3 regions of the Paenibacillus sp. FSL H8-0283 genome follow, and region 3 is predicted to be linked to each of the others. Evidence: riboswitches for the same ligand, from Rfam matches in the RefSeq annotation. Region 3 holds a riboswitch; each other region holds the start of a gene.
What was found. A riboswitch is a leader RNA that binds a small molecule or an ion and turns the genes downstream of it on or off. The one in region 3 is predicted to bind S-adenosylmethionine.
Positions count from the first base shown of each region.

Region 1: linked by a shared signal. The riboswitch ahead of MHI52_RS25590 (methionine ABC transporter ATP-binding protein) and the one ahead of mmuP (S-methylmethionine permease) in region 3 are both predicted to bind S-adenosylmethionine.
Region 2: linked by a shared signal. The riboswitch ahead of metA (homoserine O-succinyltransferase) and the one ahead of mmuP (S-methylmethionine permease) in region 3 are both predicted to bind S-adenosylmethionine.

Region 1 is NZ_CP150295.1:5,796,346-5,804,146, forward strand. It holds gene MHI52_RS25570 (SDR family oxidoreductase) at 1-745, opposite strand, end outside; gene MHI52_RS25575 (DUF2167 domain-containing protein) at 958-1,917, shown strand; gene MHI52_RS25580 (MetQ/NlpA family ABC transporter substrate-binding protein) at 2,036-2,875, opposite strand; gene MHI52_RS25585 (methionine ABC transporter permease) at 2,950-3,609, opposite strand; gene MHI52_RS25590 (methionine ABC transporter ATP-binding protein) at 3,610-4,644, opposite strand; SAM riboswitch class I at 4,771-4,912, opposite strand; gene MHI52_RS25595 (Cthe_2314 family HEPN domain-containing protein) at 5,042-5,758, opposite strand; gene MHI52_RS25600 (heme A synthase) at 5,922-6,860, opposite strand; gene MHI52_RS25605 (thioredoxin family protein) at 7,358-7,702, opposite strand.
Region 2 is NZ_CP150295.1:2,023,642-2,031,442, reverse strand. It holds gene MHI52_RS09335 (aldo/keto reductase) at 1-628, opposite strand, end outside; gene mqnC (cyclic dehypoxanthinyl futalosine synthase) at 862-1,998, opposite strand; gene MHI52_RS09325 (PLP-dependent aspartate aminotransferase family protein) at 2,240-3,412, opposite strand; gene MHI52_RS09320 (PLP-dependent transferase) at 3,409-4,596, opposite strand; gene metA (homoserine O-succinyltransferase) at 4,621-5,538, opposite strand; SAM riboswitch class I at 5,775-5,898, opposite strand; gene corA (magnesium/cobalt transporter CorA) at 6,350-7,285, shown strand; gene MHI52_RS09305 (HRDC domain-containing protein) at 7,355-7,801, opposite strand, start outside.
Region 3 is NZ_CP150295.1:6,126,363-6,134,163, reverse strand. It holds gene MHI52_RS27165 (spore germination protein) at 1-624, shown strand, start outside; gene MHI52_RS27160 (Ger(x)C family spore germination protein) at 621-1,823, shown strand; SAM riboswitch class I at 1,894-1,995, shown strand; gene mmuP (S-methylmethionine permease) at 2,088-3,500, shown strand; gene mmuM (homocysteine S-methyltransferase) at 3,478-4,545, shown strand; gene MHI52_RS27145 (ABC transporter permease) at 4,629-7,031, opposite strand; gene MHI52_RS27140 (ABC transporter ATP-binding protein) at 7,034-7,792, opposite strand.

The DNA.
Region 1 (7,801 bases), 330 kb from region 3:
GATCAAGTCCTCCAGATACATCCATAATGTTACCTGTTATAAAATCGGAATGATCAAGGCACAGATACGTAATCACTCGTGCAATATCTTCACCGCTGCCTGGACGCCCTCTTGGTGTTTCCTCGTCGATGATGCCTGCCATTTCATCAATCGTTTTCTCTTTGTTCGCACCACGAATGTCACCTGGACATACCATGTTAACCGTAATTCCATACGGGGCTTCTTCAACCGCGAGTGTCTTTGTAAAAGATACCAGACCCACCTTGGCAGCCGCATATACGGCGCGATGAGGCCAAGATCTCGCTTCTCCAGCATGACTGAAGCCAAAATGGATAATGCGTCCCCATTGCTTGCGTCTCATCTCTGGCAATACACGCTGATCCAGTAACATCGGTCCCAACAGATTTCCCTGCACGAGCATCTGGACCTCAGCTTCAGAATAATCCGCAAATAATCGTCGTTCACGGATAAATGGACCTGCGTTATTCACCAAAATATCAATGCTGCCAAGGTTACCTTCCACCTGCTCAACCAATGAAGAGATATCTTCCACCTTGGATATATCAGCCTGGATGGCAATGCACCGCACACCCTTGGCTATAATCTGAGCCTTTAAAGCCTCAGCTTCTGTTCTGCTGTGTACATAGTTCAGGGCAATATGGCACCCTTGATCTGCCAGACTGAGGGCCGTCATTTTACCAAGACCTTTGGCACTTCCCGTTATGAGGGCAATCTTTCCCTTCACGTTCATCCCCCTCTTCAAAGAGCAGTCACTATCCAGTATAAAAGATTTATCGTCCTCCTACAACTCGCTTATCCACAAGGGATTATTCACCTTTAATTCCAAATATATCTTGATTGAAATTAAACACCTATGGTACTGTCGAGGATATAACCTGAAAGGACCTCTACACGAATATGAAGAACAAAAGATGGATATTATTTCTTACACTTTTAATGTTGAGTTTATTCACAGTCTCTAGTGCCTTACAGGTATCAGCGGCAAGTGAGAATGAGCCAGCACCAGATGAGTACGATTGGATTACTGGACCAGCATCTGTCTCTTTGGACGGTAAGGCCACCCTGGAAGTCCCTGAAAGCCATTCCTATCTGGATAAGCCCAATACCCAACGCTCGATACTTAACAGTGATGGAAAGCCTAATGGGAACGAAATCGGAAGCCTAACCAGCAATAGTGAATTCGGCTCGTGGTATGTTGTGTTCGAGTACGTGAAGACAGGTCATATCCATGATGACGATCAAAATTTAAGTGCCGAAGAGCTGTTAAGCAGTTATATCCGAGGCACAGAAGAAGATAACAGAGAATTTGATCCTGAATATAGAACGTACATAACGGGGTGGGAGATCGAACCGACATATGACAGTACCAAACATCAGTTGGTTTACTCCCTCGGTTTTAAGAATGCTGATCAGCAAGCCATGGTCAATTACAATGTAAAACTCCTGACACGCGAAGGGTACATCACAGCCATTCTGGTTACCGATACGGACAACTTTCAACAGAGCCGCCAGGTATTCGAGGAAACTGTCCTTAATCAACTTAGCATCAATGCAGGATATACCTACGAGGAGTACAATGCTTCGACTGACAAAACATCCACCATAGGGCTCAACAGTCTTCTGATGGGCGGGATCGGGTACACGGCTTCCCAAAAATTCAGTGCTCTTCTTTTGCTCAAAAAAGGATGGGCTTTGATCCTCGTTGTCGTCCTTGGGTTAATCGGTTGGATCAGATACAAAATCAAAAGCTCACACGGAGAAGAAGAGAAACTCTCTCCCTCCGAGAGGACGTACCTGCAAGAAGCCGATGAACAGCAGTATGCTGATCAGAATGAATTATCCTACTACCTCCAATCTGGGCATCATTCTGACGTGGATAAACCGGAAAAACTTTGACTTATGTTGATCCCCACGTCAGTACAGATTAGGAAACATAAAATAAGCCGTATATCTCTTCAGAAGAGATATACGGCTTATTCTTAATAGCTTCACATCATATCATACATATCGTGAATTATTCAGTTGCAGGTTCAACTGCTCCTTTATAACGTTCTTTGATGAATGTTTTCACTTCTTCGGAGTGCAGAGCAGCAGCCAGTTTTTGGATTGCATCTGCATCCTTGTTGTCCTCACGGGAAACGAGGATGTTTGCGTATGGGTTACCTTGCAGATCTTCGATCAGCAAAGCATCATTCGCCGGATTCAGGTTCGCTTCGAGCGCATAGTTAGCGTTGATAAATACCAGATCCGCTTCATCCAATTGACGAGGCATCATGGCTGCATCCAGCTCGATGATATCCAGGTTCTTCGGATTGGCTGTGATATCTTGAATCGTAGATGTAATATTTGTGTTGTCTTTCAGCGTAATGATACCTTCCTTCGCAAGCAGCAACAAAGCACGTCCACCATTGGATGGATCATTTGGAATTGCTACTTTTGCGCCGTCTGCCAATTCATCCAAAGACTTAATCTTTTTGGAGTATCCACCAAAAGGTTCAACATGAACAGGTGTTACAGAAACGAGGTTGAATCCACGTTCTTTATTCTCTGTGTCCAGATATGGTTGGTGCTGGAAGAAGTTTGCATCCAATTTTTTGTCAGCAAGTTGCTGATTGGGTTGAACATAGTCGTTGAATGTAACGACTTGCAGACGGATACCTTGTGCTTCCAGTTCAGGCTTGATGCTTTCCAGAATCTCTGCGTGTGGTGTAGGTGAAGCTCCAACTTTCAATTCAACTGTACGAGGTGCACCTGCTGAATTGTCTGCGCCGCTATCGGCGTCCTTGTTGTTTCCGCAAGCTGCGAGAACCGCAATCAACATAAGACTAAGTAGAGCAAAAGACCATTTTTTCATGTGTAAAACCCCTTCTCTAATCATTTTGTCATGTGGCATCTGCATTAATGCATATCCATCATGTTATCTATGTGTTATTTCCTGGTGAAAAATGTAACCAAGCGATCTCCAGCCATCTGGAGAATTTGCACTAGAATGATCATCGACACTACGGATATGATCATAATTTCATTTTGATAACGGAAGTATCCATAGTTGATTGCCAGTGTTCCCAGACCTCCACCGCCAACCATGCCCGCCATCGCCGTATAGGAGACGAGCGTAACAATGGTGATCGTTATACCAGCAAGCAGTCCAGGCAGTGCCTCAGGCAACAGCACCCGTCTTACGATCTGTCCGGTCGATGCACCCATCGCCTGTGCCGCTTCAATGACACCACGATCCACTTCACGCATTGTTGTCTCTACCAGTCGAGCGAAGTAAGGAGCTGCCGAAATAACCAAAGGTGGTATAACACCAAGCACCCCTGTAGCTGTACCGACGAGCGAACGAGTGAATGGAATAATAGCAACAATCAATATGATAAATGGGATCGATCGCAAAATATTAACAATCAGGGACAGTATAATGTACACCACCCGTGATTTGGTTGAAGCAGATCGGGCTGTCATGAACAGCAGCACCCCGAGCGGTAAACCAAAAATTACGGTAAACAAGCCTGATGCACCCAAAATTTGCAGTGTCTCAATGGAAGCTTTACCAACCTCTTCCCAGCGAACTGTTGAAAAATCCATCTAACGAAGCACCTCCACATCAAGTCCCTCAGCGGTTAATTCTGATATCGTCCGATCAATCGCATTTGAATCACCCTCGAACCGAACGGTCAGCTGCCCATAAGGAACCTGTTTGATCGTAGAGATTGTACCTTGCAGGATGGCAAAATCCACGCCTGTCTTACGTACCGTTCTAGACAAAATCGCTTCATACGTTTTGTTACCCAGAAAGGATATCTTCACAAGTTTGGAAGCAGCACCTGCCTGCAATTCAACGCCTGCATTTGCCAGAGCGGTCTCTTCCAGAGCAAGTCCAGCTTCATGGTCACGCATCATGAAGTCCCGCGTAATCGCATGCTGCGGCTTCAAGAACACGTCTGTTACAGGTCCTTGTTCCACAATGCCACCTTGATGAATGACAGCCACCTTGTCACAGATGTTCTGAATGACATGCATCTCATGTGTGATCAGCACAATCGTAAGGTTGTACTTTTCATTAATGTCGAGCAATAACTTCAGGATTGAATTTGTCGTCTGCGGATCAAGTGCCGAAGTAGCCTCATCACAGAGAAGCACATTTGGATCACTTGCAAGTGCTCTCGCAATCCCTACACGTTGTTTCTGTCCACCCGATAATTGAGCCGGATATTTGCTGCTATGGTGCTCCAGACCAACCAGTGCGAGCATTTCCTTCACTTTGCGATCAATGGCTTCCTTGGGTGTATTCACAAGCTTTAGTGGAAAAGCTACATTGTCATATACCGTTGCCGAAGATAACAGATTAAAATGTTGAAAAATCATCCCGATCTTGCGTCTCTGTTGCTGCAATTCGGTTTTGCTCAGTTCAGTCAAGTTGATTCCGTCGACCCATACCTCACCCTCCGTAGGCCGTTCCAGCAAATTAATGCAGCGAATCAATGTGCTTTTGCCCGCTCCAGAATGGCCAATCACACCGTAGATTTCACCCTTTTGGATGCTCAAATTCAGCTCAGATAACGCTGTTGTAGATTTTGCCCCTTTGCCGTACGTTTTCGTTAAACCTTTTAATTCAATCAATCGCACTTGCCCCTTTCCAACCACCTACATGTATCTTTACCCGATCTAAAGGAAAACTCCCCTTAAAGTACAAAAAAAGAGCCCTTTGCAGATACAAAGAGGGCTCTTCACGTGAAAGAATATACCTTCTCATCTGCCAAAATCGTGTCTTGCACCATTTTGTAGGAATTAGCACCTAACATCTATAACGAATGATACATGTATCATGTCGTTACAAATCGGTTGCCGGGCTTCATCGGGCCTGTCCCTCCGCCGCTCTCGATAAGAAATATGTTGTTGTAGGATTTTATAAGTTCATGTAGTTTATGCTTTATAATGTGAACGTAACTTCCGAAATATCAGTTATATCCATGTAACATTCGATTGAAACTCAGTATATTCCAAGTATTCCGATTTGTCAAAGGGAATTATTTCTTTTCCATATTTTATTGATATAACTATAAGAGGCTGTTAACGTTTCACAGACCATATCCACGCCCTGACGCATTTCCTGCACATGCTGATTCAGATCCTCCAATTTCACTTTACCTTGCAAGGTCTGGTGTAACTGCCACAGGTCATCGTGCATTTCTGAGTTCATGTAGTGAATTTCCATATTACGTCGCTTGCGCAGCTTGCTCATCGGTTCACGATAAGAGTCCTTGATCTGTATTAATTGCAATGCAAGATCATGATGCTCCCTTGCATAGTCGAACTGCCTTAACATAGTAAAATAAGAAAAATGCGCTTTGGTATTGGAAGTATTCAGCTGGAATATTTCATTTAATACTGTGCCGACTTTATCCAGAATGGCAAAGCAGCGGATAAAGCCATCTTTGTAGAAATACACATAACGTGCATACTCGGCTTTTTCAGTCGCCGTCATATCATCCGTTGAGCCTGCAACGACCTTTTTACGAAAATGAGCAGCAGCGAAACAGCTTTGCTCCAGTTCATCCAGTGAGGAGATGAGTCCCTGAGTCCACACATACAGTTTCCGATAGTCATGCGTGGGATCATGGTCCACATGCATTTGTCGTTGAAATAACTCAAGCGTATGCGCCATTGCGTCCATCGCTGCCTTCAATTTACCTTCGTTTATACGTGGCTTTTCCCCCAACAACGTTCGCAGCATATCTAACCTCCTCTTTTCCAAATCAACAAGAATTCATCACCGTAAACGAATCATCATTCATTCCGTGTAATTGCTGCTTGCCATAGGTTGCCCTGATCCCTCTGACATCAAACAAAGTCCACCTGTCCAATGATGTACATCACTGGATGGTGGACTTTCATATTTAAAAACGATTAGCCGGGCGATGTAGCTTGTACACCAGGAAACTCATATACGTTAAGACTCCGAACAATATGGCGATATCCAGCATATGAGCAAGAGCTACGAACATGTATACTTCCGGACGGTTCATTGTCACCATCATGAAAATACCAATGACTACTTGCATCAGAATAAGAACAACGGATACCACACCCAGAGTACGCATTTCCTTGTTGTCCGGATGATTACGGTAAGCGAAATGACCCAGGATTGCGATAACAATCACGAGCGACGCAGCTGCTGCACGGTGAGCAAAAGCAACCGCTACCCCACCCGAAAGCTCAGGAATAATCTGACCGTTACAAAGCGGAAATCCAGAACATCCGCCGGCAGAATCCGTGTGACTCACAAATGCACCTGTGTATACCACGAGATATGTGTAAATGGTGGAGAACCAGACCAGATTCCTGAATTTTTTGCTAACCCGAGGGTATTTATTCAGGCGCTCCAATCCGCCATCTTTGGCCTCCTGCCTTATGCCCAGCGCCATCATTAGAGAACTCGCAAAAGCAATCAGTGCAAAACCAAAATGCAGTGCCATGACTGCTGAAGATTGGGAGAAGACAACGGCAAAAGCCCCCATGATTCCCTGGACGATAACAAATACCAGAGTTAAGAAAGAAAACAATTGCAGGTCACGGCGTGATTTGCCAAACCGCAGAAAAGCAACAAACGAGGCAATGGACAACAGTCCAGCCAGTGCACTTACAGCGCGATGGGAATATTCAATGAGTGAAGCCACAGTATGTGCGGGAACGAGTTTTCCGTTACATAAAGGCCATTCTGTTCCGCAGCCAAGGCCTGATTCCGTTTTGGTTACGATGCCTCCACCAAAAGTAGCCAGAAACATGACAAGACAGGTTAATACGGTTAACCATTTAAACAAAGTTAAGTGTTTCAATTTTTTCTCACCCGCTGTTGGTTTAAGATGGCGAAGAATATTCTCCGCTTGTTTCGGTACTTTGACACTTATTTCACAACTAAATTCATTATACCGGATAAAATGTTCATTGACGTCGCGCTTTGTGACAAAATGTTAACGTCTGGTGAAATAATGACCCACAGGTCATTTGGGATATGTACAGAAACGTTTCTTACATAGAACGTGTCGAACACACAAACGCCATTTCCCTATTTCAAGAGAAATGGCGTTCTTTTTATTATACCCTTTTACAACATGAACCTGTCATACTTTTATATAAGTTCATGAAACATTTACACAATAACGGAGAGGACAGAAATAACCAGAAGAAGCGGAGCGTTCGCCTTTATCCCCGGATTTCTCCCCTTTATAAAAGGGATCAAAGAAATCTGGGGATAACAGCGATCGGAAGGTTATTCTGTCATCGGAGTGTCTGTGTGTCTGTGTAAATATTCATTTATCGAACTTATATAACATTATTTATGGATCGTGTTGTACACTTCAACTGCGCGATCCAGGAACTGCTCAATCTCTTCTCTGGACTTGCGCAGCTTGTTCACATACCGTACGAGTTCGCGGCCATCTGTATACGCCACAAAGCTCGGAATGCCAAGAATATTCTGCTCTTCACTAACGGTTCCAACCTGATCCACGTCGACCTCAATCAAGGTCAATTCACGTGCATATTTCTCTTCAACCTCAGGCATAAACGGATCGATGTATTTGCAGTCACCACACCAGTCTGCCTTGAATACGGCAATCGTCAAACGTGGGGATTGGATGGCTACATCAAAAGCCGGTTTGGAGGTAATCTGTTCCATTCGGTTCATCTCCCTTTCTGTACCTTGTCTTACCCTAAGTGAAGCAAATTGGCGAGTGGAAGTCAAATAATCAGCGCATACTTAGAATAACCACATGGT
Region 2 (7,801 bases), 3.0 Mb from region 3:
ACAAGCCCATAGAAAGAGGCGAAGCATTGACGAGGCCAATTTCTTTTTTTTCCAACAGGGGCAATAACGATAATAATGAGGTATCATTCAATGAATAATGACAATACGAGATGATCGCATCCGCATCGATCTGTGGCAGAACCTTCTCGAACAACGGCAAGGGCAATCCACAAATGCCCGCATGTCGTATAACTCCCTGCTCTTTCAGACGCAGCAACGTTGGAAAGGCTTCTTCTACGATGATCTCTGCTGGCACAAATTCAATATCATGCAGGAACAGAATGTCGATATAGTCTGTATGCAGTCGATCCAGGCTCTCTTGCACGCTATCCAGAATCCGCTGACGTGAAAAATCAAACTCATTTTCCCCATACCGTCCGGCTTTGGTTGATAACATATATGAACTGCGCGGCAAGCTACGGATGGCTTCACCCAACACGGACTCCGCTTTTGTCAGCCCGTAGTAAGGCGAAACGTCTATGTAATTCATCCCCGCATCTACGGCCGCATGTACAGTGCGAATCCCTTCGTCCCGGTCAATGTTACGAAATACAGAACCGAGTGAGGATGCTCCAAAACTCAATACAGGTACGTCCAGTTCCGTCTTGCCAAGTATTCTTCTCTTCATCGGTTTAACCCCTTCCAGCGTGTCTGACTACACAAGTTCCCTTTCATTGTAACAGTTCAATTTCAATATAAAATATCGGCAATTGCGTAACATGTACTGTTTGATGACCTCGAACCGCAGAAAGAAATCAAAAAGCCCGCCGTCTCTCCAAACGGAGTAGTCAGCGGGCTTGGCTTCATAAATACTTATCTAACGATCAAAGTTTATAAAGAGTAGTATTGAATTAATTAGAATTAGTTCTGCATTACGAAATCTTCATGTACGGCATTTTCTTCGTCGAACATGCGCACAATCTCGTATCGGGTGTTACGTTGTGCCGGGATATAACCGGACTCCCGAATCAAACGGAGAATGGATTCAATGTTAACTTTATATGTTGCACCAGCAGCAGATACAACGTTCTCTTCAATCATCGTGCTACCGAAGTCATTACAGCCAAATTCAAGCGACTTCTTACCGATCTCAGGACCCATCGTTACCCAAGAGGATTGAATGTTCTTGATATTATCAAGTACCAGGCGGCTGATGGCTACAGTCTTCAAGTACTCTTCTGGAGTCTGACGCTCCAGCTTGAGGTTTGTATTATCCGGCTGGAAAGTCCAAGGGATAAACGCCAGGAAACCTTCGGAGTCATACTTGTTCGCAATACATTCGTCCTGAGCTTCACGTACACGGAGCAAGTGTAATGCACGCTCTTCCATCGATTCACCAAGTCCGATAACCATCGTTGCCGTGGTGTTCATACCGATGCGGTGTGCAGTTTGCATAACGTCCATCCAATCCCGCCATGAACCTTTCAAGCGGCTGATCTTCCGACGTGTGCGGTCATCCAGAATTTCAGCGCCGCCGCCAGGCAAGGAATCCAGACCAGCTTCGTGAATGGCGCGTACAACCTCTTCCAATGTAAGACCATCGGAAACTTCAACCATTTTCATAATCTCAGCGGGTGAGAAAGAGTGCATCGTGATGTTTGGGAAACGCTCTTTGATGGCTTTCAACAGGTCTGTATAATAGCTGAAAGGCAAGTTCGGATTCGTTCCACCTTGCATCAAAATCTCGGTACCATTCACATCTTCCGTTTCCTGAATCTTCTGGAAAATAACTTCGTCCGGAAGCACATAACCTTCATCCGAACCAGGTCTGCGGTAGAAAGCACAAAAACGGCAGTACACATCACACACGTTTGTGTAGTTGACGTTACGCCCAATTACAAATGTTCTGTATGGTTCAGGGTGCATGCGTTTCATAATGACATTAGCAGCTGCCCCGATTTTGTCCACTTCATTCGATTCAAATAGCTCAATCGTGTCTTCCAAGTCCAAACGTTCGCCCCGAAGGGCTTTATCTAAGATACGGTCTACCGTACTCATCGTAAAAAAGCCTCCCTCATGAAGAGAAATTATATAACGATCCGTCCCAACTTGTTCAAGAGAAGCAAGTTCTGGTGGCAACATCGTATTTCTGTACTCCACATATCGTAACACAGGTTACATGTGAAAAAAAGCACCTTATGTACAGGTGCTTTAAAAATAAGTAAAAATTTTTACATATGGAAAAGAATTAGTTCGAACTTATGTGATACGCATCGGCGTATTCGGGCATCCACTTTTGTTAGGATTCCTGAAGTGCTTGCTCCAAATCTACAATGAGATCTTCGATATCTTCCAGACCTACTGAGAAGCGCAGCAATCCATCTGTAATGCCACGGTCACGGCGAACCTCAGCCGGCATTGCCGCATGAGACATCATCGCTGGGTAGGACAGAATACTCTCCACAGCTCCCAAGCTTACAGCAACAATGGGGAGCTTCACCCGGTTAAGAACTGCTTTTGCACGATCACCTGAACCGACGTCAAAAGAAACGACAGCTCCATATCCTGTGGACTGGCGCTCATGTGCCTCACGGCCCGGATGATCCTCAAGTCCAGGATAAAATACAGCGGTAATATCACTGCGCTCATTAAGCCATGCCGCCAGTTTGGCTGTACTCCGTTCACTATGAGCCATGCGAGCCCCCAAGGTTTTCATCCCGCGCATCAGAAGCCAAGATTCTTGTGCCCCGAGTACAGTTCCAAGTCCATTTTGCAACTGTTTTAGTTGTACGCCAAGTGATTCCGTGCGAGCAACGGCTAACCCTGCCAGTACATCACTGTGACCTCCGAGAAACTTCGTAGCACTATGTACGACGATGTCCACACCAAGCTCAATTGGACGCTGATAGTACGGTGTCATAAAGGTGTTATCCAGAATTGTGATCAGGTCATGTTCCTTCGACCAGTCAGTTACAGCAGCGATATCCGTAATCCGCAGTGTAGGGTTGGACGGTGTTTCCATATATACTGCCTTGGTGTTTGGCTTGAGTGCCGCTTTTACTTCATCTATATTGGTCATGTCTACAAAGGTTGTCTCGATCTGCATACGGCTTAATATGGAAGTAAGCAAACGATACGTACCTCCATATACATCTTCCGTTACAATCATGTGATCCCCTGCCGAGAACATCATGAACACGCTTGAGATCGCAGCCATCCCCGAAGAATAGGCAAAGCCTCGTGCGCCGCCCTCCAGCAATGTGATGTAATCTTCCAGAGCCTGACGTGTCGGATTTCCCGAACGACTGTAATCATGTTGAGGCGGATTGAAGATATCAAAATGATGGAATGTTGATGCTTGGTAGATCGGTACACTGGAGGCTCCAGTCGTTTTGTCAATCTCATCGCCAAAATGGAGCAACTTGGTATCAAATTTCAACTCGGAATTGGGCTTGTTGTTGGACTCACTCATGAGTGCACGCCTCCTTCCACTTCCTGTTGTGCAGCTGTCAGAGCATTGCCGAGATCTGCAATCAGATCATCTGCATGTTCGATGCCTACGGAGAACCGGAGCAGACGATCATCCACACCTACGGCTTCACGAATTTCAAGGGGAATATCCGCATGAGTCTGTACTGCGGGATAAGTCATAAGTGATTCGACTCCGCCGAGACTTTCGGCAAAAGCAATGAGTTTGATATGACGCAGCAACGGTTCAACATAACGTGCATCCTTCACTTTGAAAGAGAAGATACCTGTGTTACCGGTAGATTGTTTGTTCTGTATCTCATACCCCGGATGATCGGATAGACCTGGATGATACACTTCAACCACCGCTGGGTGCTCAAGCAAGTATTTGGCAATAGTAAGTGCATTGTGCTCATGACGCTCCATGCGAAGAGCCAGCGTTTTCATACCTTTCATCAACTGGTAGGAGTCACTTGGAGATAATACCGCTCCAATGGAATTATGCAGGAACGCCATCTCAGCAGATAACGCCTCACCTTTGGTAATAATTAGTCCGGCGAGCACATCATTATGTCCGCCCAGATATTTGGTAGCGCTATGAATGATGATATCGGCACCCAGTTCAATCGGACGTTGGAAAAATGGAGTCAACAACGTGTTGTCAACAATGGTCAACAGGTTGTAACTTTTCGCCCAGGAAGCAACGGCTTCCACATCGGTGATCATCATCAGTGGATTGGTTGGTGTCTCAATAAATACAGCTTTGGTATTCGGCTGACGAACCTTCTCCAGTGCTGCAAGGTCATTCGTGTCCACATAACTAGCAGTTACGCCGAAACGGGACAGAATACGTTCCAGCAGACGATAGGTTCCACCATACAGATCCAGCGATACAATCAGATGATCCCCTTGACCAAACATGGCAAAAATCGTTTGCAGCGCAGCCATTCCCGAGCTACAGGCAAACCCTGCATCACCGGACTCCAGCGCTGCGGCGGCTTCTTCCAATACTTTACGGGTTGGATTAGTCGTACGAATATAATCAAACCCCGTGCTTTGTCCAAGCTTAGGGTGGCGAAACGCAGTGGATTGATAGATCGGAAAGTTAATGGCGCCTGTTACCGGTTCATTGATGGACCCAATTTGTGCTAAGCGGCTTTCGATTTTCAACTTGTTGTTGTCTTCCATTGCTGCATCCTCCTGTAATCTCGATTAGATTTGCGGGCCAATATCGTAAGGTGTTTCTTGATACACATAGTAATTGAGCCAGTTAGAGAATAATAAGTTGGCATGAGCGCGCCAAGTAGCTGGTGGCACACGGGAAGGGTCGTCATTCGGATAATAATGCCTAGGCAATGCGATATCCAACCCTTTGGCTGCATCCCGGTCATACTCCCACTTTAATGAGAACGGGTCATACTCGGCATGTCCTGTGGCAAAAATCTGTTTGCCGTCTTTGGTAGCAACCAGGAAGATCCCCGCTTCCTCGGATTCAGCCAAAATCTCTAAATTCTCATTCTTTTCAATATCTTCGCGTCTCACTTCCGTATGACGGGAATGTGGAACGTTGAATACTTCATCGAATCCACGCAACAATGGAACATGTGGTTTATTGATGGTATGTGGGAAAACGCCAAAACACTTTTCATCAAGTGCAACCTTGGGTACATCAAAATGATGGTATAAACCTGCCTGGGAAGCCCAACATATGTGGAGGGTTGAAGTCACATTGGTTTTGGTCCATTCGAAGATCTCCTGGATTTCATTCCAATAGTTCACGTCTTCGAAATCCATCTGTTCCACCGGGGCACCCGTAATGATCATTCCATCGAAACGACGGTGCTCAATCTCATCAAAGGTTTTATAGAACAGATCCAAATACTCTTGAGACGTATTCTTCGACGTATGGGATTTGGGATGTACAAGAACGACATCCACCTGAATAGGCGTGTTTCCCACCAGACGAAGCAATTGTGTTTCGGTCGTTTCCTTTGTGGGCATCAGGTTTAATATAGCGATACGGAGTGGACGAATATCCTGCTGATATGCAGAAGTTTCATCCATGACGAAGATATTCTCTCCTTCAAGTACTTCTTTTGCTGGTAGAGTATCGGGTATTTTGATTGGCATAGTAAGTCTAACTCCTCCTTGTGCATAGATAGATGCAGCCACCCTTGGCTTGATGTCTTCACATCAATACAGTTATAGACTGCCTTGAGCTTGTAAAAACATTGAATTGCTCTTTCATCCAACGTTACAAACAACCTCAAGTTCCTTAGCGAAAATCACTGCTGAGAAGTCGGGGCATATGACAAAGACCTTCCTCGGATTTCGAGAAAGGTCATATGTAAAATAGATATGCGCCTCTCTCATCTCTCAGTTACAACAGTGCCACCTGACACTTAGTCGCTGCAAGAATTAGCACCGTGCGGTATACCGCCGGTTGCCGGGTTTCATCGGGCCAGTCCCTCCACCTACTCTTGATAAGATTTCGCTGTATTAGATTGTAATTAAATATGGTTCACCGTCTACTTTATTACATTAATGCCCTCACGTCAAGTTGCAGTTCGATGTCTGCTTCCCAGATCGGAACCGTTCATCATCCGTTGTCATACACTGCCTCAGGGCGCGAAATAGACACATTTTTGCGCTTGAAAGCACCTTGTACCAGCGGTATACTAAACAAGGTGTTATAAACCCTTATGTGAGAGGTGACATATTAAATGGATGGCGACCCGAGGCCTGACTGGCAGCCGAATTCCGACAAACTGCATAAAGAATTAACATCAGCATGCCGGCAACGGGACGTGACTTCCGTTTGATTATATAGTGAACGCAGCCCTGATCTCCAGGCTCCGCTGCCGACCGGCTGATTTGTTCTTTTTGCGCCCATAATGATAATATCCGCCAAGTTGGCGGGTGCAGAAGGAGTAGATTAACGATGAAAATCCGGTTGGTAAACAACGGTGTATTTATTCCGGTGGACGACATTCAGCAGGCGCTGACTCCACCAGCGGAAGGATTTTACTGGATTGATGCAGACATAGACGATTTGGCGGTACTTCAGCCGCTGTTCTTGATGCATGATCTGGCTGTGGAAGACTGTCTTAGTGACGAAGAACAACGTCCGAAGATTGAAATTTATGAGAACCATTATTTTATTGTGATTAATAGCATCCGTTTTGATGATGAAGAGATATTTCTACGTGCGGTCAACTTATTCCTCGGCAGACATTTCATTATTAGTGTTACCAAGCACAAGGTCAGCGAATTGCGCACACTGAAACCCATCCTGTGGGAACAGGAAATCAGTACACCGGATCGTCTGCTGTATTTGCTGGTTGACTTGATTGTTGATAATTATTTCACCGTAGGTGACCGAATTGAAGCACGGATCGAGAAGCTTGAGGAAGACATTCTGATGCACACCAAAAAGTCACATCTGAATGAAATCATCGGGCTACGCAGTGAGATTCTGTGGCTGAAAAAAGTCCTTGGACCTCAGAAAGAGGTTATTAACACCTTGAATAAAAAAGATCTGCGTCTCATCGATGATCAACTGCAAAAGTATTTCAGTGACATCTATGAGAATGCTGTAAAAATATCTGAAACCTTTGAGACTTATCGCGACCTGATGGGCAACTTGCGAGAAGCCTACCAATCCAGTATTGCGAACCGGGCGAATGAAATCATGCGTGTATTTACCGCCATTACCACGGTCTTCATGCCGCTGACGGTCATTACCGGTATATACGGTATGAACTTTACGAATATGCCCGAGCTTAACTGGAAATACAGCTATTTTGTTGTGATTGGCCTAATGGTTACCCTGGGCCTGAGCATGTTCTTCATTTTCCGCAAGAAAGACTGGGTATGAACTCGTATGAAATAACAAAGACGAAGCGCTCCTCCGGAGAAACGCCTCGTCTTTTTTCATTCCTGATTATTAACCAACATTCTTCTCTGTCTCTGCGTGCCGACGGAAGCGGATTCGAATCATGCGCAGTCTTTCATAGACCTGCTCCAGACTTCCTCCATCGGGTTTCTCTCCTCCATACACCTTATGTAATACTGGCTTCAGGAACGTATCTCCAAGCTCCTCATACGCACTCCATACGGCCTCTTGTTCGTTTTCTGGCATCACTGCCAGCTCCACATCAAGAAGACAATCGGTGTCATAACCTTCATGATCCAGTGCCTCTAACAGCTCAACCAACTCACGTCGGGATAATCCGGATCGATTAACAATCTCCTCTAACGTATACCCTTCCTTCATGCCTTCAAGCACCTGCTTACGCGTGGTGAACTTATCAAGTTCCTGCTTATACTTCTGCTCTCTCTGCTTGTATAACCAACTCTCATACTCTTCTTCCTTCAGCGCCGTGTATACCCA
Region 3 (7,801 bases):
ATTGAAATTTTGCTTAGTAATCAGCTATTCGAAATTGGCAATCTGAGACCCGTACTCGGTGATGGGGTCATGCCGGTTTTCCAAGGGTTGAAGCCTTCACTATTATCTTATACAGGCTATGAGGTGATGTTAATCATGACTGCCTATATGAAAAATCCGAAGAAGAGCAATAAAGCGATGACCTGGGGGATACTCATATCCACTATTATCTACTTGATCACGGTGGTGATGGTTATAGGCAGTTTATCGCTCGATGGCATCAAAACTCGAACCTGGCCAACGCTGGATTTGGTAAGAAGCTTCGAAATCCAGGGTCTGATATTCGAGCGTTTTGAATCCTTATTGCTGGTCATCTGGATTATGCAAATCTTTTCGACTACAGCAATTACACATTACTGCGCTTCGGTGGGTATTCGTGATTTGTTTCGTTCCAAAAAAATCAAAGGCATCATGTACGGCCTGCTGCCGTTCATTTATCTGACAGCAATGATACCCAAAACAGTGGATGATACCTTCGTACTAGGAGATATGCTAGGCAATGTGTCCGTATTTTTGTTTGGCATTTTACCTCTGGTACTACTGTTGTTAAGTCTGATTCGCAAAAAAGGAGGCAAGCATGCATGATTACATTCCGCATGTTGTTACGCTTAGCCACTGTATTATGCATTCTCTTAACGATATCCGGATGTTGGAGCAGTCGAGAGATAGAGGATCTAAGTGTCTACGTTGGTCTTGGGATCGATATCGGCAAAGAGACGGAATTTGAGGAGAACATCGCCAATCAGGGAGGAGGGTATTCCAAGCAGAACAATGTGACAGCCACGGTACAGATTGCTCCCGGTAATTCCAGCAGTCAGAAGAGCCAACAATCCGGTTCGCCTGCTTCTGGTAAAACGTCCTATTCCAATGAACAGCTTACCGGAGATTCCTTGCTGCAAATCTTTCGTCAGTTTGCACTGAGACGAGATCATCCGCTCATCGGACATCATCTGAAGGTTATCGTTGTGTCCAAGGATATCGCCAAAAAGTATGGTCTGGACCAGCTGCTGGATTTTGTACTTCGGGATAACGATATTCGTCCTAACTGTCTGGTGTTGATTAGCCATCATCGCGCTGTTGATGTACTGACTTCAGATGATCCTTCCCGGATTCCAGCATTTTATCTTACAGGTATTACCGGTAATTCATACTTGTCCAATAAAATCCTGGACCCCGTTCTACTCTCCAAATTAGATGCACAAATGCAATCCGGTTCCAGCTTTTTGCTCCAGAATGTACTGAACTTCAATGGAGAGGACAAGTTCTCCGGTGCCAGTATCTTTGATGGGAAAACAACAAAATTCATCGGGGAACTCAGCCAAACGGATCTAGAAGGGCTATCTTGGCTCAGACCTAAAGAAAAAGGAGGTATCTTGAAGACATACAATAAAGAGGGGTTCACTGTTGTATATGAAATGAAGAAGAAAAAAACAACAATAATTCCAAAAGTGGTTGGCGATGATATTTCATTCCATGTGAAAACTGAATCCGAAGGCTGGTTGATGGAGGATTGGCGTGCTCCCGAGGAAGAGGAAAAAGGTGCGTATCTCAGTGAATTGGAAAAAGAATTTGCTGAACTTGCCAAACAACAGATTCGACAGTTGTTATACAAACTGCAGCATACCTATAAAGTAGATGTTGCGGATTTTCGGGATAGCTTGCGTATTAAAGAACCTAAAACATGGAAAAAAGTCAAAGACGATTGGGATAAAATTTTTAGCACCGTGCCGATCACCTATGAGGTAAAGACCACCATCACGAATCCGGGGTCTTCCACCGAATAGCGAGGTGTGCCATATATTATTTAATTGTTGACACATTCATGATAGATCGCTATATTAGTAAAAAATCATTTTCTTATCCAGAGAGGTGGAGGGACTGGCCCTTAGAAACCTCAGCAACAGATCTGAAGGATACTGTGCTAATTCCAGCGGGTGAAAGCCTGATAGATAGGAGCGTTTGTTTTTATTTGTCAGTAACGGCGCACTCTTTAGGCAGAGTGGGTCTTTTTTGTTTTTTCTGGATGAAGAAGTAGGGGAGCAGCAGGTATGGAGAACAACAACGACAAAGGGCATTTTCAGCGGAAAATGCAGGCACGGCATGTGGTCATGCTCTCTCTCGGAGGAGTCATTGGAACGGGATTATTCCTCAGCTCAGGTTACACCATTCAGCAGGCGGGACCACTGGGAACCATTCTGTCCTATCTGATCGGAGCCATCGTTGTATATCTGGTGATGCTCTGTCTTGGTGAACTGTCTGTTCATATGCCAGAGACGGGAGCATTTCATAGTTATGCAGCCAAATATATCGGACCGGCAACAGGTTACACGGTGGCTTGGTTATACTGGTTAACCTGGACTGTTGCGCTTGGCTCCGAATTCACAGCCGCCGGATTGCTTATGCAGCGCTGGTTCCCATCGGTAAACGTATGGATATGGAGCGCGGTTTTTGCACTGATGATCTTTCTGTTTAACGCTCTAACGGTGAAATTTTTTGCGGAATCCGAGTTCTGGTTCTCATCTGTAAAAGTAGTGACTATCGTAATCTTCATTATTATCGGTGGCGCAGCCATGTTTGGGTTCATTCCCATGGCGGATTCTGAACCGGCTCCATTTCTATCGAATATTACCGCATCCGGGTGGTTCCCTCATGGGGCTACAGCGATATTGATGACCATGCTTGCTGTAAACTTTGCCTTCTCAGGCACCGAGTTAATCGGCATTGCCGCCGGTGAGACGGAGAACCCGGAAAAGACGATACCAAAGGCTATTCATACAACGCTGTGGCGTTTGGTTATTTTCTTCATCGGAACGATTATTATCTTGTCGGCCTTGCTGCCCATGTCGGATGCCAGTGTACTGGAAAGTCCGTTTGTAGCGGTAATGGAGCGGGTGGGTGTACCCTATGCAGCAGACATTATGAACTTTGTTATTCTGACGGCGATTCTCTCTGCTGCCAATTCAGGCCTGTATGCATCTTCACGTATGCTCTGGTCTCTGGCTGACAAAAGAACGATCTCTCCGTGGTTTGCCAAATTGACCAAAAGCGGAGTACCGCTGAATGCACTTCTGATTAGTATGGTGGGTGGTGCGCTGGCCTTGCTGTCCAGCATCATTGCGCCAGGTACGGTGTATATTACGCTGGTTTCCATTTCAGGTCTGGCTGTCGTTGCGGTATGGATGAGCATCAGCGCTTCCCAATACATGTTCCGCAGACAATATATCCGGGAAGGACATGCGGTCAAAGATCTGGTCTACCGCACACCACTGTATCCGGTGGTACCAATTGTTTCATTTATATTATGCCTGGCTTCATGCATAGGTATTGCCTTTGACCCGACACAGCGAATTGCGCTGTATTGTGGGGTTCCGTTTATCGCAGTATGTTACGCTGCTTATTATCTGACAGAACGTGTGAATAAGAAAAGAGGACAAGTACATGACGCAAGAACAACAGACTAACCCCATGGAACAGATCCTTCGTGAACATCCGGTCATGATTCTGGATGGAGCGTTGGCTACGGAACTCGAACAGCATGGATGTGATCTCGATGATCCACTATGGTCTGCTCGTGTGTTGCTTGAGAATCCGGATGTTATTGTTCAGGTCCATGCAGATTATTTTCGAGCAGGAGCCGACTGTGCGATTACATCCAGTTATCAGGCGACGGTGGATGGTTTCCGCAAGAGAAGGATTGATGAACAGGCTGCACTGGAGCTGATCCGCAAGACGGTGGAACTGGCTGTACAGGCGAGAGATGACGTGTGGGCAGAAGTTCAGAGTAGTTTAGTAGAGAGAGAAAGCTCAACAGGTCAGCCTGTAGAAGCTCCTTCGGTACGTTCCGAGAACGTGGAGAATGAGGAGCATTTAACAGATCGTACAGGGGATCGCAAAGAAGACTGTCTTCGTTCACGTCCAATTATTGCCGGGTCCGTTGGACCGTACGGCGCCTATCTGGCGGATGGTTCTGAGTATGTGGGTCATTACGGCGTGTCGGATGAGACGCTTGTCGCATTTCACCGTCCGCGTATGGCGGCGCTGCTTGAAGCAGGTGCTGATATTCTGGCGTTTGAGACGATTCCTTCCTTGCAGGAAGCACAGGTGCTGGTTGATGTACTGAAGGAGTTCCCTCATGCGTATGCTTGGTTATCTTTTTCTTTAAAAGACGGGACAAGCATCAGCGAGGGCACACCGCTTGAGGTATGTGCACAGAAGTTTGGCTCCGAGCCGCAGGTTGCGGCGATTGGCCTGAACTGTGCTCCGATGGAAGTGGTGACGGAAGCAGTGGGTATTTTGAGCCGTACCAGCGATAAACCTGTTATTGTGTATCCGAACTCGGGAGAAGTATATGATGCAGCAACGAAGACGTGGAGCGGACAGGGTACCTGTGGCAGCATGAGTGATGCTTCGGAGCAGTGGGTTGCTGCGGGCGCGAAAATTATTGGCGGCTGCTGCCGAACAACGCCACATCAGATTGGTGCACTTGCGAAGAAATGGCGGAATTAGTTCATATCATGATAACAAGCCCTTCCACATCCTATAGAGGTATGGAAGGGCTTGTTTTATTGTGTTAAGGCATTCTGATTACATTATTCGATAACCAGTATACGTGGCGATGCTTCCCGAATGATTCTCGAAGAGAACCACGAGCCAAGACTGGCTGCAATGATGCTTAGACAGGTGAACAGTACCATTCCACCCCAATGCAGGATCAGTGGAAGCTGTACGATACCATAACCGGAAAGGACCATTTCGAGTAGAAGAGGCAGCAGGTATACGCCGACGAAAATACCCAGTATGGCTCCCACGGAGGACAGTATGAACATTCCCATGGTGAGCGACAACCGGATTTGACGAGATGTCATTCCCAGCGATTTGTATATCCCGTACGTTCTGCTTTCTTTACGGATATTGATTCTACAGGTACTGAAAATAATGATGAACGTCACAATGATAAACAGCAATCCAATCAGGCTCATCGGATAGATCAGGATGTTAGCGGCTTCCGCGTAAACCGAATCAAGCAAAGTCTTCTGAGTGAATACCGAAGCAAAATCTTTAAATTGCTCATTTAATTCAGAGGCAACCTTAGCCGCTTGTGCCATATCGTTCACATTGATGAAGATAACATCAAATTCACTATAATCCGGGTTCACACTTCTCATGGCATCAATGGTGATTCTGCCTGAAACAGACATGTTGGCGAACGCCTGATAGATGCCTGTGATGAGGAATGTACGCTTTTCTCCTTCAATATAGATATCGATAAGATCACCGAGATCTTTATTTGATGTTTTGGCTACACTTACACCAATGGCAATTTCATTCGCATGTTGTGGGTTAACCCCTTTTAACGTTTCGAATCCAAGTTCCTGATAACTCCCGTCCAGTACACTCAAGTTGAGACTGATGGATTGGCCCTCTACTGCTGCCAAAGACTCCGGGCTAATTACACCCGTTGTGTTCCCTTGCCAGCCTACATTGCTGATCCTCGAATCCTGCGCTAACACGTGCTTTAGTTCAGCCTTGGGGAAGTTACTTTTGTTCACTACGACTGCTGCGATATTGGCATTGTCATACCCCCATTTAGCTGCGGTCTGTTCAATTCCGTTTATACTGGTCAGCAGAACATACCCCAAAACTAGTACGGAGGAAGCCATGGTAGTCAGCAGGATTGTTAGAACAGAGCTTTTGGTGTTTTTGAACACATGTCGGAATCCAAGCACGGCGGTCACAGGCAGTCGTGTGAACCCGATCCAGTGCGCCAATGGCGAATTCATTTTGCCAGCCATCCGGCTGTGATCTGTCTCCGACATACCATAACGAATAGCCTGCACGGGCTGTATGCTACGTGCCTTTTTGGCATGTAACACAGTGAACAGAATCACTAGAGTAAATAGTAGTACGCCGGCCAGTATGGCCGCATCCAATCCTTGAACTGGAATGTTCTGATTCCCCACTCGAAGAGAGGATACAGAAATATTAATGATCCATTTGGATATCCATATACTGAGTGCAAGTCCAGGGATAATGGCTACGATGGATATCAATGCATATTGAATAACATAGGTGCCTATCGTTTTTCGGGAAGTCAGACCTAGTGATTTGAGGATTCCTATCGTTCTGTAATTGGCCAGGATGGCATCCGCAATCGTAAATCCGATGGTCATCAGGGCGATAGAGAGCATGACAACACCCATGAATATCATGATGAATCCAATAACCTGATTGATGATCAGATAAAAAGAGGCAATGGCCTCGAACTCCATTTTGGATTCCAGAAACGGAATACCTGTCTCACGATTGTACCGTTCCCAATACACCGAATTCATGCTGTAATCGTTAAAATGGATGCCCATCATACGATTCTCGTTGCCAGCAAGTGTAGCGAGATCATGTTGATAATCGGCAGGATTCATCCAGACCCGTGCTGTATTGGAGAAGGGTGCCCCGTATGGTACATCGATGACAATGCCCGATACATTCAATTCAAGTGTGCTTGAGCCGGTTTTGAAGCCAATGGTATCACCTACCGAGATATGATAAGCATTCGCCATGGACGTTGGAATCCAGACGGAGCCTTGTTCGGGAACTGTGTCGGGCGTCCCGCTTGAGAAAATCAGTTCATCCACACCCCATGGCGGTGGAGGCGTATTAAACATGTACAGGTAGATGTTAGGGATGTGAGTTTCATTCAAAATGATGCCTGAAAATGTACGATACGTTAGCAAAGGGGACACCTGAACTCCATCCTGAGAAGCCCACCAGTTGTGCACAGCGTCAGGGTCATTCAGTCCTTTTTCAAACGTCAGGATCTGATGAGATCCATGGGTTCGGGTATGCATTTCATAAAACTGATTGCCGGTGTTCGCCAGAATGACAGTAGCTGTAGATACAAGAAGTGTCGAGAGAAGCAGGAGCAGCGCAATCAACGCATTTTGTATTTTGTTCCTACTCAGATACGACAAGCTAAGTTTAAATATGACTGCCATCGTTATTCCTTCCCCGTAACCAAAGCGAAGATAATCGCTTCACGATCCTGAATTTGATGTTCGTCATAGGTGTCAAACTCAAGGATTCCGCCAATCTTGCCGTCTTGAATATAGATCAGGCGATCTGCCCGACAGGCGGCCTTGATATCATGCGTCACCATAACAACAGACTGTCCTTTTCGATGAATATCTGTAAGGATATCGAGAACGGCTGTGCCATGTTCCATATTTAAGCTTCCGGTCGGTTCATCCGCAAAAATGATATCCGGCGAATTGATCAAAGCCCGTGCAATCGCAGCTCGTTGCTGCTGTCCTCCGGAAGTTTGGGATGGGAGGCGGTTACGCTGTCCATCAATATCCATGGCATTCATCAGCTCAGCAGCGCGGGATAGGATGTCCTTCTTTTTGTTTCCTGCAATATATCCCGGTAAAGCAATGTTCTCTTTGATGGAAAGGTCTGGGACCAGATTGATACTTTGATAGATATAACCGATCCGGCGGGTGCGGAAATCGGACATTTGACGTTCACTGTAAGCGTCAATCCGCTGGTCGCGAAAATAGACCTCACCTGCTGTAATCTGATCCAGTCCGCTTAGCAGATATAAGAGGGTTGATTTGCCAGAACCAGAGTTACCCATGATGACCGTGAATTCCCCTTCATAGATATCAAGATCAACATTACGGATGGCATGATGTTGTTCACTTCCGCTGTTGTACGTTTTGCACAGATTCTGTGCACGGATAATCACCTTTTTGGACAATTCGAATCA